One region of the Clostridium cochlearium genome, then DNA from elsewhere that is predicted to be linked to it. Evidence: a T-box and tRNA genes for the amino acid it is inferred to sense, from the RefSeq annotation. Region 1 holds a T-box; the other regions hold tRNA genes.
What was found. A T-box is a leader RNA that pairs with one kind of tRNA and senses whether it is charged. The one in region 1 lies ahead of alaS (alanine--tRNA ligase), so its partner is inferred to be a tRNA-Ala.

Region 1 (4,275 bases):
TAATACATTTTCTTTTTCTTCAATATATTTTAATGCATTAAATCCTGTAACAGCCTCTATTCTTCTAACTCCAGCCGCTACACCTGCTTCGGAAATTATCTTAAATAAACCAATTTCACCAGAATTACTTACATGAGTACCTCCACAAAGTTCTTTACTAAAGTCTCCTAAAGATACTACTCTAACATTTTCATCATATTTTTCATCAAATAATGCTACAGCTCCACTTTCCTTTGCCTGTTCTATATCCATAACTTCTGTATTAACTGGCATTACTTCCATTATTTTTTTATTAACTAATTTTTCTACATGTTTTAATTCTTCTTTTGAAACCGGTGAAAAATGATTAAAGTCAAATCTTAATCTACACTCATCTACATAGGATCCTGCTTGTTCTATGTGTGATCCTACTACTTCTCTTAAAGCTTCATGTAGTAAATGAGTAGCAGAGTGATTTTTCTTAATAGCATCTCTTCTTAAATTATCTACAGTTAAATTAACCTTATCTTGTAGTTTTATATTTCCTTCCATAACTTCTACAAAGTGAAGTATTTTTCCAGATACATTATTTCTACAATCCTGTATTTTTGCTTTTACACCTTCTCCAGATAATGATCCTATATCTCCTATTTGTCCTCCCTTTTCAGCATAAAAAGGAGTTTTATCCACAACTATTATTCCCTTGTCTCCCTTTTCTAGTTTTTCTACTAACTCTTCTCCTTTTATAATAGCAATTACCTTAGCTTCTACAGATAAAGTATCATATCCTAAGAATTCAGTTTCAAGTTCTTTTGGGAGTTTATTTATTATAGTGTCCTCTGTTCCCATATAATTAGTTTCTTCTCTAGCAGCTCTTGCTCTTTGCTTTTGAGCTTCCATTTCTTTTGCAAAACCTTCTTCATCTATCCCTATATTTTTTTCCTCTAAAATTTCTTTTGTCAATTCTATTGGAAATCCATATGTATCATATAATTTAAAGGCCTTATCTCCTGGTAAAACTTTTTCTCCTTTGTTTTTTAGTTCTTCTATATATTCATTTAAAATTTGAATTCCACCATCTATAGTTTCTGCAAATCTCTCTTCTTCTAGTTTTATTATCTTCTTTATATAATCTTCTTTATCTTTTAATTCCCTATAAGCTTTATGAGAGTTTTCTATTACTACATCACAAACTTTATATAGGAAGTTCTCTTTTATACCTAAAAGTTTACCATGTCTTGAAGCTCTTCTTAAAAGTCTTCTTAATACATACCCTCTTCCTTCATTTGAAGGTAATATGCCATCACTTATCATAAAAGTAACACTTCTAACGTGGTCTGTTATTACTCTTAGCGATATATCTTTTTCTTTGTTTTCACCATATTTCACATTAGCTATTTCACTTATTTTATCTAAAACTGCTTTAATAGTATCTACTTCAAAAATACTATTAACATCTTGCATTATGGTAGCCATTCTTTCTAATCCCATACCAGTATCTATATTAGGATGTGAAAGTCTATTATAATTTCCATTTTCATCTTTGTCAAATTGAGTAAATACTAAATTCCAAAATTCTATTACTTCATCATTATCACTTTTTTTGATAAATTCTTCTACTGAATTTATTTTTTCTCCTTGTTTTTGATAATGAATTTCTGAACATGGTCCACAAGGTCCTTGACCTATTTCCCAAAAATTATCTTCTTTTCCTAATCTAAATATTCTTGAAGGATCTATATCTGTAGATTTAGTCCAAATATCATAAGCCTCATCATCATCTAAATATATTGTTACATACAATTTATCCTTTGGTATGTTTAAAACTTTTGTGATAAATTCCCATGCCCATGGAATAACTTCACGTTTGAAATAATCTCCAAAAGAAAAATTACCTAACATTTCAAAAAATGTACCATGTCTAGATGTTTTACCTACATTTTCTACATCACCTGTTCTTATACACTTTTGACATGTGGTTATCCTAGTTTTAGGTGGTGTTTTGATTCCTGTAAAGTATGGTTTTAAAGGTGCCATACCTGCATTTATTAAAAGCAAACTTTTATCATTTTTAGGTACAAGTGAAAAACTTTCCATTCTTAAATGTTCTTTTCCTTCAAAAAAATTTAAATAAGCTTCTCTTATTTCATTTAACCCCATTTTTTCCATATTATCTCCTCCAAACATTTTATTTAGTAAATAATTTTTCATATTTTAACGTCAAAAAAGAAGCTTTTCTTCCTTAAGGGACGAAAGCTTCTCCGCGGTACCACCCTAATTATATAGCAAACTCTGCTATACCTCTTAAAATAACAATAGCTCCAAAACAGCTTCAACAAATTTACCAGGAAGTTTTCACCACCCACTTCCTCTCTATAAATGATAAATAAAGTTTACTCCTTTTTTTCATAGCTAAAATATTTATTTAAATAAATTAAATTCAAAAATATTGCTCATCAGATAAAAATTATAGTTTAAAAAAGGATATCTGTCAATATTTAGCTACAATCTTTTAGAATATATAATAATTTAAATCCTCACATATGACTTTTACAATAACTCCTACAGGTACAGCTAATATCATACCTAAAACGCCCCATAATTCTCCACCGACTATGAGTAAAATAATGATTATTAATGGATGCATATCTATATTATCTCCAATAAACTTAGGAGAAATAATATTTCCTTCTATTTGCTGCATTAAGTATAAAAACAATGCTGTCCATAAAGCTTTTTTAGTGGATATAGAAAGAGCCACAAGTATTGCTGGAATAGAACCAAGTAACGGTCCAAAATAGGGTATAATATTAAAAAAAGCATTTACTATAGACAGTAAAATTGGAAAATCAATTTTTAGTATTATTAAAAGTATAAATGTAACCACACCTATGAGAGAGCTGAGTATAATTTGTACTACTATGTACCTAGTTAAAATTTTATCTATATCTTTCATTATTTTTTGCATTATATTTCTTATTTTTATAGGAAATATAATTATAATACTATCACTTATTTTTTCCCAATCCACTAAGAAGTAATAGGATATTATTGGTATTATAAAAATATCCATAATATTTTCTCCTAAGCTAACAGTTTTATCAAATATATTCATAAAAGTTTTATTAATTATTGTATCCACTTTATTGTATATATGATGTAAAATTTCTATGCCCATTTTATTATTTTTTAACGGTTTTACCTTCTCATAAATTCCGTCTAAAAACCTTTGTATTCTATCTAGAGCAATTATTATATTATTACTTTCTCTAAATAGAAAAGGTATTAAAAACACTACAAAAATTGTTGCCACAATCATGAGAGAAAATATGGTTATAAAGGATGCCACACTATTTTTTATACCTCTTTCCACTAGAGAATTCTTTAATGGTTTTAATATATATGAAATTATAAAAGATATAATAATTAATTTTAATATACTTTTAAAAATACTATTATTAAATATAATACCTATTATCACACCTATTAGAGTATACAATATTATTTTCTTATAAATTTTATTCATCTACATTTTCCTTTTTTATTATATTGCTAGGCAAATTTGTAAATTTAATTTTATCTTTTCTGTTTTTATAAATAATATTGTGCTCTGATATTATTAAATCCTCAGGTAATGCAATTTTTTTACCATGCAAAAAATTTGAAATATACCCTGTTGAAATTATCACACCATTAATTTTAAAGTCTTCTGAAAAAAACACATCCTCTATAAAACCTAAAATATTTCCCTCTTCATCTATAACATGTTTTGATTTAATATCATTAAAATGTACTTCTTCTCCCTTACTTTCTTTTTTTACTATGATTTTTTCTCCAAAAGATATTATATCTTCTTTTAATATATGAGAATATCCTTTAAATAAATTATAGGATATAATTACAAAACCAAGTACTTCTTCTTTTTCTAGTTTAATAATTATATCCTTTATGAAACCTATTCTTTTACCTTTTTCATTGTATACTTCCATAAGCAAAAAATCTTTTCTCCTATACATTAAATCACCTTCAATATATGCTTTTATATATTTTTTACTTATGGAACAAAAATATACTACCCTTTTTTAATGAACAGTGAATAATGAATAATGAACAATTAATGTGTATCGATGTTTAGCTTTGCTAAACGAGATCCCTTTAAATAAAATCAAATTTTTTCTGAGTGCAACGAAGAAAAATATCCTTAATTATTCATTGTTCATTATTAATTATTAATTACTCTATAACGCCACCGCCAAGCAAAAGGTTTTCTATATAAAATACTACAGATTGACCTTT
Region 2 (4,275 bases), 980 kb from region 1:
ACCAATATTTTACTCCTTAGAAAGGAGGTGATCCAGCCGCAGGTTCTCCTACGGCTACCTTGTTACGACTTCACCCCAATCATTAACCCCACCTTCGGCCGCTGGCTCCTTACGGTTACCTCACGGACTTCGGGTGTTGCCAACTCTCATGGTGTGACGGGCGGTGTGTACAAGGCCCGGGAACGTATTCACCGCAACATTCTGATTTGCGATTACTAGCAACTCCGGCTTCATGCAGGCGAGTTTCAGCCTGCAATCCGAACTGGGATGGGTTTTTGAGATTTGCTCCACCTCGCGGTATCGCTTCTCTCTGTACCCACCATTGTAGCACGTGTGTAGCCCTGGACATAAGGGGCATGATGATTTGACGTCATCCCCACCTTCCTCCCGGTTCACCCGGGCAGTCTCATTAGAGTGCTCAACTTAATGGTAGCAACTAATAATAAGGGTTGCGCTCGTTGCGGGACTTAACCCAACATCTCACGACACGAGCTGACGACAACCATGCACCACCTGTCTCCCTGTCTCCGAAGAGATTTCCTCAGTTACGAGTAATTCAGGGGATGTCAAGTCCAGGTAAGGTTCTTCGCGTTGCTTCGAATTAAACCACATGCTCCGCTGCTTGTGCGGGCCCCCGTCAATTCCTTTGAGTTTTAGTCTTGCGACCGTACTCCCCAGGCGGAATACTTAATGTGTTAACTGCGGCACAGAAGGTTGGACCCTCCTACACCTAGTATTCATCGTTTACGGCGTGGACTACCAGGGTATCTAATCCTGTTTGCTACCCACGCTTTCGTGCCTCAGCGTCAGTTACAGTCCAGGAAACCGCCTTCGCCACTGGTGTTCTTCCTAATCTCTACGCATTTCACCGCTACACTAGGAATTCCGTTTCCCTCTCCTGTACTCTAGATGCCCAGTTTGAAATGCAGCCCCTAAGTTAAGCCTAGGTATTTCACATCTCACTTAAGCATCCGCCTACGCACCCTTTACGCCCAGTAAATCCGGACAACGCTTGCCACCTACGTATTACCGCGGCTGCTGGCACGTAGTTAGCCGTGGCTTCCTCATCTGGTACCGTCATTATCGTCCCAGAAAACAGGGTTTTACGATCCGAAAACCTTCATCACCCACGCGGCGTTGCTGCGTCAGGGTTTCCCCCATTGCGCAATATTCCCCACTGCTGCCTCCCGTAGGAGTCTGGACCGTGTCTCAGTTCCAATGTGGCCGATCACCCTCTCAGGTCGGCTACCCATCGTTGCCTTGGTAAGCCATTACCTTACCAACTAGCTAATGGGACGCGGGCCCATCTCAAAGCAGATTACTCCTTTGGTTAAAGTTTCATGCGAAACTCTAACTTTATGCGGTATTAATCCTCCTTTCGGAGGGCTATTCCCCTCTTTGAGGCAGGTTGCCCACGTGTTACTCACCCGTCCGCCGCTAATCCACTTCCCGAAGGAAGCTTCATCGCTCGACTTGCATGTGTTAAGCACGCCGCCAGCGTTCGTCCTGAGCCAGGATCAAACTCTCAATTTAAAAGTTTAATCTTTATCAACTGTATAATTGATAAAATTTGCTCATTACTATTTTTTGATTCTCAATAAGAATCGACTGGCTTATTTCTCTGTTTAATTTTCAAAGATCAATTATAAGGATAATAAAACATCTGTCTTAGCAGATGTAATTATTTTGGTGGAGATAAGGAGATTCGAACTCCTGACCCCCTGCTTGCAAGGCAGGTGCTCTCCCAGCTGAGCTATACCCCCAAAATATGGTGGACCTTCAGGGACTCGAACCCCGGACCTACCGGTTATGAGCCGGTTGCTCTAACCAGCTGAGCTAAAGATCCACATTTACCTGGCAATGTCCTACTCTCCCACAAGGTCACCCTTGCAGTACCATTGGCGCTTAGAAGCTTAACCATCGTGTTCGGCATGGAAACGGGTGTTACCTTCTAGCTATAATCACCAGATTTATCAACAAAATATTTTTCTATCTTACAATTTAAAATTATAATTTATATGAAGAATATTGTCAATAGTTTTTTTAAATTTTTTTATTTTATTTTTTGAAAGCATTATTCTTTCAAAATTGCACAGAGTAATATTTTTGATCAAGCCTTCGATCTATTAGTATCAGTCAGCTAAATACATTGCTGCACTTACACCTCTGACCTATCAACCTTGTGTTCTTCAAGGGATCTTATTGACTTACGTCATGGGAAATCTCATCTTAGGGTGGGCTTCACGCTTAGATGCTTTCAGCGTTTATCCCTTCCTGACTTAGCTACCCAGCTGTGCCACTGGCGTGACAACTGGTGCACCAGAGGTCAGTCCATCCCGGTCCTCTCGTACTAAGGACAGCTCCCTTCAAATTTCCTACGCCCGCGACGGATAGGGACCGAACTGTCTCACGACGTTCTGAACCCAGCTCGCGTGCCGCTTTAATGGGCGAACAGCCCAACCCTTGGGACCTACTCCAGCCCCAGGATGCGACGAGCCGACATCGAGGTGCCAAACCTCCCCGTCGATGTGGACTCTTGGGGGAGATCAGCCTGTTATCCCCGAGGTAGCTTTTATCCGTTGAGCGATGGCCCTCCCACGAGGAACCACCGGATCACTAAGCCCGACTTTCGTCCCTGCTCCACCTGTATGTGTCGCAGTCAGGCTCCCTTATGCCTTTACACTCTACGCGCGATTTCCGACCGCGCTGAGGGAACCTTTGGGCGCCTCCGTTACTTTTTAGGAGGCGACCGCCCCAGTCAAACTGCCCACCTAACAATGTCCGGCAACCTGTTTCAAGGCTTTCCGTTAGAATTTCAGTACTATCAGGGTGGTATCCCAAGGGTGACTCCACAGAAACTGACGCTCCTGCTTCCAAGTCTCCCACCTATCCTGTACAGACAATACCGAAATTCAATGTTAAGCTACAGTAAAGCTCTACGGGGTCTTTCCGTCCTATCGCGGGTAGCAAGCATCTTCACTTGCACTACAATTTCGCCGGATTTGCTGTTGAGACAGTGCCCAAGTCATTACGCCATTCGTGCGGGTCGGAACTTACCCGACAAGGAATTTCGCTACCTTAGGACCGTTATAGTTACGGCCGCCGTTCACTGGGGCTTAAGTTCACCGCTTCGCTTACGCTAACAGATCCCTTTAACCTTCCAGCACCGGGCAGGCGTCAGCCCCTATACATCAGCTTTCGCTTTAGCAGAGACCTGTGTTTTTGATAAACAGTTGCTTGGGCCTATTCACTGCGGCCTGCCGTGAAGCAGGCACCCCTTCTCCCGAAGTTACGGGGTCAATTTGCCTAGTTCCTTAACAGCAATTCTTCCGATGGTCTTAGGATTCTCTCCTCACCTACCTGTGTCGGTTTGCGGTACGGGCACCAACATTCTCCATAGAGGCTTTTCTTGACAGTGTGGAATCAGGTACTTCGCCAAAATAGGCTCCCCATAACACCTCAGCTAAGCTTGACGGATTTGCCAATCAAGCACGCCTAAGTGCTTAGACACACATCCAATAGTGTGCATACCTTATCCTTCTGTGTCACCCCATCTGTCAAACGAAAGTTGGCGGTATCGGAATATCAACCGATTGTCCATCACCTACGCCTTTCGGCCTGGGCTTAGGTCCCGACTAACCCTGAGCGGACGAACCTTCCTCAGGAAACCTTAGGTTTTCGACCAATAAGATTCTCACTTATTTCTCGCTACTCATGCCAGCATACTCACTCCTGTACAGTCCACCGCTTCTTACGATACGACTTCTACCCATACAGGAAGCTCCTCTACCATTCTATTGAATCCATAGCTTCGGTGGTAAGTTTGAGCCCCGGACATCTTCGGCGCAGGATCTCTTGACTAGTGAGCTATTACGCACTCTTTAAATGAGTGGCTGCTTCTAAGCCAACATCCTAGTTGTCTTAGAAATCCCACATCCTTTTCCACTTAACTTACACTTTGGGACCTTAGCTGATGGTCTGGGTTGTTTCCCTCTCGACTACGGATCTTATCACTCGCAGCCTGACTGCCTGGATAAAAGTATATGGCATTCGGAGTTTGATAGGGTTCAGTAACTGTTGTCAGCCCCTAGCCCATTCAGTGCTCTACCTCCATTACTCAATAACCAGACGCTAGCCCTAAAGCTATTTCGAGGAGAACCAGCTATCTCCGAGTTCGATTGGAATTTCTCCGCTATCCACAGGTCATCCCATGGTTTTTCAACACCAACGTGGTTCGGTCCTCCACGGAATTTTACTTCCGCTTCAACCTGCCCA
Region 3 (4,275 bases), 850 kb from region 1:
TTTCTAAGACAACTAGGATGTTGGCTTAGAAGCAGCCACTCATTTAAAGAGTGCGTAATAGCTCACTAGTCAAGAGATCCTGCGCCGAAGATGTCCGGGGCTCAAACTTACCACCGAAGCTATGGATTCAATAGAATGGTAGAGGAGCTTCCTGTATGGGTAGAAGTCGTATCGTAAGAAGCGGTGGACTGTACAGGAGTGAGTATGCTGGCATGAGTAGCGAGAAATAAGTGAGAATCTTATTGGTCGAAAACCTAAGGTTTCCTGAGGAAGGTTCGTCCGCTCAGGGTTAGTCGGGACCTAAGCCCAGGCCGAAAGGCGTAGGTGATGGACAATCGGTTGATATTCCGATACCGCCAACTTTCGTTTGACAGATGGGGTGACACAGAAGGATAAGGTATGCACACTATTGGATGTGTGTCTAAGCACTTAGGCGTGCTTGATTGGAAAATCCGTCAAGCTTAGCTGAGGTGTTACGGGGAGCCTATTTTGGCGAAGTACCTGATTCCACACTGTCAAGAAAAGCCTCTATGGAGAATGTTGGTGCCCGTACCGCAAACCGACACAGGTAGGTGAGGAGAGAATCCTAAGACCATCGGAAGAATTGCTGTTAAGGAACTAGGCAAATTGACCCCGTAACTTCGGGAGAAGGGGTGCCTGCTTCACGGCAGGCCGCAGTGAATAGGCCCAAGCAACTGTTTATCAAAAACACAGGTCTCTGCTAAAGCGAAAGCTGATGTATAGGGGCTGACGCCTGCCCGGTGCTGGAAGGTTAAAGGGATCTGTTAGCGTAAGCGAAGCGGTGAACTTAAGCCCCAGTGAACGGCGGCCGTAACTATAACGGTCCTAAGGTAGCGAAATTCCTTGTCGGGTAAGTTCCGACCCGCACGAATGGCGTAATGACTTGGGCACTGTCTCAACAGCAAATCCGGCGAAATTGTAGTGCAAGTGAAGATGCTTGCTACCCGCGATAGGACGGAAAGACCCCGTAGAGCTTTACTGTAGCTTAACATTGAATTTCGGTATTGTCTGTACAGGATAGGTGGGAGACTTGGAAGCAGGAGCGTCAGTTTCTGTGGAGTCACCCTTGGGATACCACCCTGATAGTACTGAAATTCTAACGGAAAGCCTTGAAACAGGTTGCCGGACATTGTTAGGTGGGCAGTTTGACTGGGGCGGTCGCCTCCTAAAAAGTAACGGAGGCGCCCAAAGGTTCCCTCAGCGCGGTCGGAAATCGCGCGTAGAGTGTAAAGGCATAAGGGAGCCTGACTGCGACACATACAGGTGGAGCAGGGACGAAAGTCGGGCTTAGTGATCCGGTGGTTCCTCGTGGGAGGGCCATCGCTCAACGGATAAAAGCTACCTCGGGGATAACAGGCTGATCTCCCCCAAGAGTCCACATCGACGGGGAGGTTTGGCACCTCGATGTCGGCTCGTCGCATCCTGGGGCTGGAGTAGGTCCCAAGGGTTGGGCTGTTCGCCCATTAAAGCGGCACGCGAGCTGGGTTCAGAACGTCGTGAGACAGTTCGGTCCCTATCCGTCGCGGGCGTAGGAAATTTGAAGGGAGCTGTCCTTAGTACGAGAGGACCGGGATGGACTGACCTCTGGTGCACCAGTTGTCACGCCAGTGGCACAGCTGGGTAGCTAAGTCAGGAAGGGATAAACGCTGAAAGCATCTAAGCGTGAAGCCCACCCTAAGATGAGATTTCCCATGACGTAAGTCAATAAGATCCCTTGAAGAACACAAGGTTGATAGGTCAGAGGTGTAAGTGCAGCAATGTATTTAGCTGACTGATACTAATAGATCGAAGGCTTGATCAAAAATATTACTCTGTGCAATTTTGAAAGAATATCTGGTGATTATAGCTAGAAGGTAACACCCGTTCCCATGCCGAACACGATGGTTAAGCTTCTAAGCGCCAATGGTACTGCAAGGGCAACCTTGTGGGAGAGTAGGACATTGCCAGATAATACATATGGATCTTTAGCTCAGTTGGTTAGAGCAACCGGCTCATAACCGGTAGGTCCGGGGTTCGAGTCCCTGAAGGTCCACCATATTTGGGGGTATAGCTCAGCTGGGAGAGCACCTGCCTTGCAAGCAGGGGGTCAGGAGTTCGAATCTCCTTATCTCCACCAAAAAAACCATGGTTAATACCATGGTTTTTTTATTTGTCCTTTATTATATATTATTGTATTATTAAATATATAATATAATAATAGGAGAGGTTATGTGAAGTTTTATAGAATAAAACAATTCTATCTAAATTTAGTAGATGAAATGAAAATTGAAGATGAAGTTTTTATAGATAAGCATTTAAATAAGTATGAAAAAGAACTTTTTAAAAAGCTTTCAAAATCTGATCAGAAACATTGTGTCAGAGTAGCATATTCTATAAAAAACAAATGTATAAATAAAAATAAAGACATTTTTTATACTAATAAATTAATAAAAATAGGACTTTTACATGATATAGGTAAAATTAATTGCAGTTTAAATATATTGGATAAAAGTATATTAGTATTAACAGATTATATAACTAGAGGTAGATTAAAAAATCTATCAAATATAGAAAAGGTGAATGTCTATTATAATCATGGAGAAATAGGATTTAATATTTTAAAAAATAAAGGATATGATAGTGACTTTTTAGATGTTATAAAAAATCATCATAATAAAAGCTGTGTATCTAATGAAGAATTAGATATATTGCAATCTAGTGATGATGTAAATTGAATAAGGAGGGAGCTTAATATTGGACTATTTACAAAGAAGAGATTATATAAAAGAAGCGTTAATAAATAGTGAATCACCAATAAAAGGGCAAGAGTTTGCAGATAAACTAGGAGTAACAAGACAAATTATAGTAAAAGATATAGCTATTTTAAGAGCTGCTGGAATTGATATAATAGCAACTCCAGAGGGATATATTATGAATAAAAAAGATAAGTATTTAAATTCTAAAATAATAGTACTATCACATAGAAGAGATGAAATAGAAGATGAACTAAAGACTATTGTTAAGTATGGAGGAATAGTAAGAGATGTTATAGTAGAACATCAATTGTATGGAGAAATAAAAGCTATATTGATGATAAAAACCATAGATGACGTTGATAAGTTTGTAAAAAAATTTAATGAATATAATGCTGAACCTCTTTTAAAGCTTACTAATGGACTACATATTCATACTATATTAACAGAAACAAAAGAACAAATGAATAACATCATAGATGAATTAGATAAAAAGAGATATTTAATAAAATAAATGTTATTTGAAAAGTTAATTTATTAAGGTGGTATATTTGTGAAAAAGAAAAAAATTATTGTACTAATATTTAGTATAATTCTATTAATAGTATTATTTTTAGATAAATTTACTTCGTTTATAATAGATTTTCAATGGTTTAAAGAGTTATCTTATACACAGATATTTTTTAAAAAATTTTTTACAATTGGAAAACTGTTTTCTGTATCATTCATAATTATATTTTTAAGTATATGGCTATATTATTTAAGTTTAAAAAAAAATATAAATTGGCAAGAGAGTAATAGAGTAAAAAAAATAATAGTTGTGTTTAACTGTATTATATCATCATTATTTGCTTGTTTTTTTTCATATAACTATTGGTATCAAATTCTTCAGTTTAATAATTCTGTTTACTTTGATATAAAGGATCCTATATTTAATAAAGATATTTCGTTTTATATTTTTAAATTACCTTTTTTACAATCTATTTACAATTTAATTTTAAAATTACTTATTTTTTTAGTAATTTATACCCTAATTTTGTATTTTATTATAAATTTGAAAGATAAGATTAAAGAAATCAATTTTAGAAAAACTTTAAATGTAAAGAGTATAAAAAATGATGTGAAAGATTTTGCAGGTAAACAATTAGCTATAGTATCAGCAATTATGTTATTACTTTTATCTATAGGATATATTATGAAGTCTAGAAATTTGGTTTATAGTCCAAGAGGCTTAATATTTGGAGCTAGCTATACAGATATAAATATAAGTTTATTAATCTATAGAATAATAATAATAACTTCTTTTATAGGATCATTAGTAGTTTTTATAAGTATTAAAAATAAAAAAATAAAGCCTATAGTTTTTTCATTAGTTTTAATTTTTATACTCATATTTAGTGAAGGAATAATATCAAAATTAGTCCAAACTTTTGTTGTTAACTCAAATGAAAAGAAACTAGAAGAGCCTTTTGTTAGATATAACATAGATTATACTAGAAAAGCTTTTGATATAGATAATATA

Region 2: it has a tRNA-Ala gene. The T-box ahead of alaS (alanine--tRNA ligase) is inferred to sense a tRNA for this amino acid. The anticodon was not compared.
Region 3: it has a tRNA-Ala gene. The T-box ahead of alaS (alanine--tRNA ligase) is inferred to sense a tRNA for this amino acid. The anticodon was not compared.

What each region holds. Positions count from the first base shown of each region.
Region 1 covers NZ_LT906477.1:858,342-862,616, reverse strand. Annotated here, with positions in the region: gene alaS (alanine--tRNA ligase) at 1-2,148, opposite strand, end outside; T-box leader at 2,222-2,398, opposite strand; gene CKV72_RS04190 (AI-2E family transporter) at 2,492-3,505, opposite strand; gene CKV72_RS04185 (PRC-barrel domain-containing protein) at 3,498-3,968, opposite strand; gene mnmA (tRNA 2-thiouridine(34) synthase MnmA) at 4,213-4,275, opposite strand, start outside.
Region 2 covers NZ_LT906477.1:2,311,227-2,315,501, forward strand. Annotated here, with positions in the region: rRNA gene CKV72_RS11375 (16S ribosomal RNA) at 21-1,533, opposite strand; tRNA gene CKV72_RS11380 (tRNA-Ala) at 1,688-1,763, opposite strand; tRNA gene CKV72_RS11385 (tRNA-Ile) at 1,770-1,846, opposite strand; rRNA gene rrf (5S ribosomal RNA) at 1,853-1,969, opposite strand; rRNA gene CKV72_RS11395 (23S ribosomal RNA) at 2,107-4,275, opposite strand, start outside.
Region 3 covers NZ_LT906477.1:11,782-16,056, forward strand. Annotated here, with positions in the region: rRNA gene CKV72_RS00045 (23S ribosomal RNA) at 1-1,822, shown strand, start outside; rRNA gene rrf (5S ribosomal RNA) at 1,854-1,970, shown strand; tRNA gene CKV72_RS00055 (tRNA-Ile) at 1,980-2,056, shown strand; tRNA gene CKV72_RS00060 (tRNA-Ala) at 2,062-2,137, shown strand; gene CKV72_RS00065 (HDIG domain-containing metalloprotein) at 2,232-2,735, shown strand; gene CKV72_RS00070 (transcription repressor NadR) at 2,755-3,267, shown strand; gene CKV72_RS00075 (UPF0182 family protein) at 3,307-4,275, shown strand, end outside.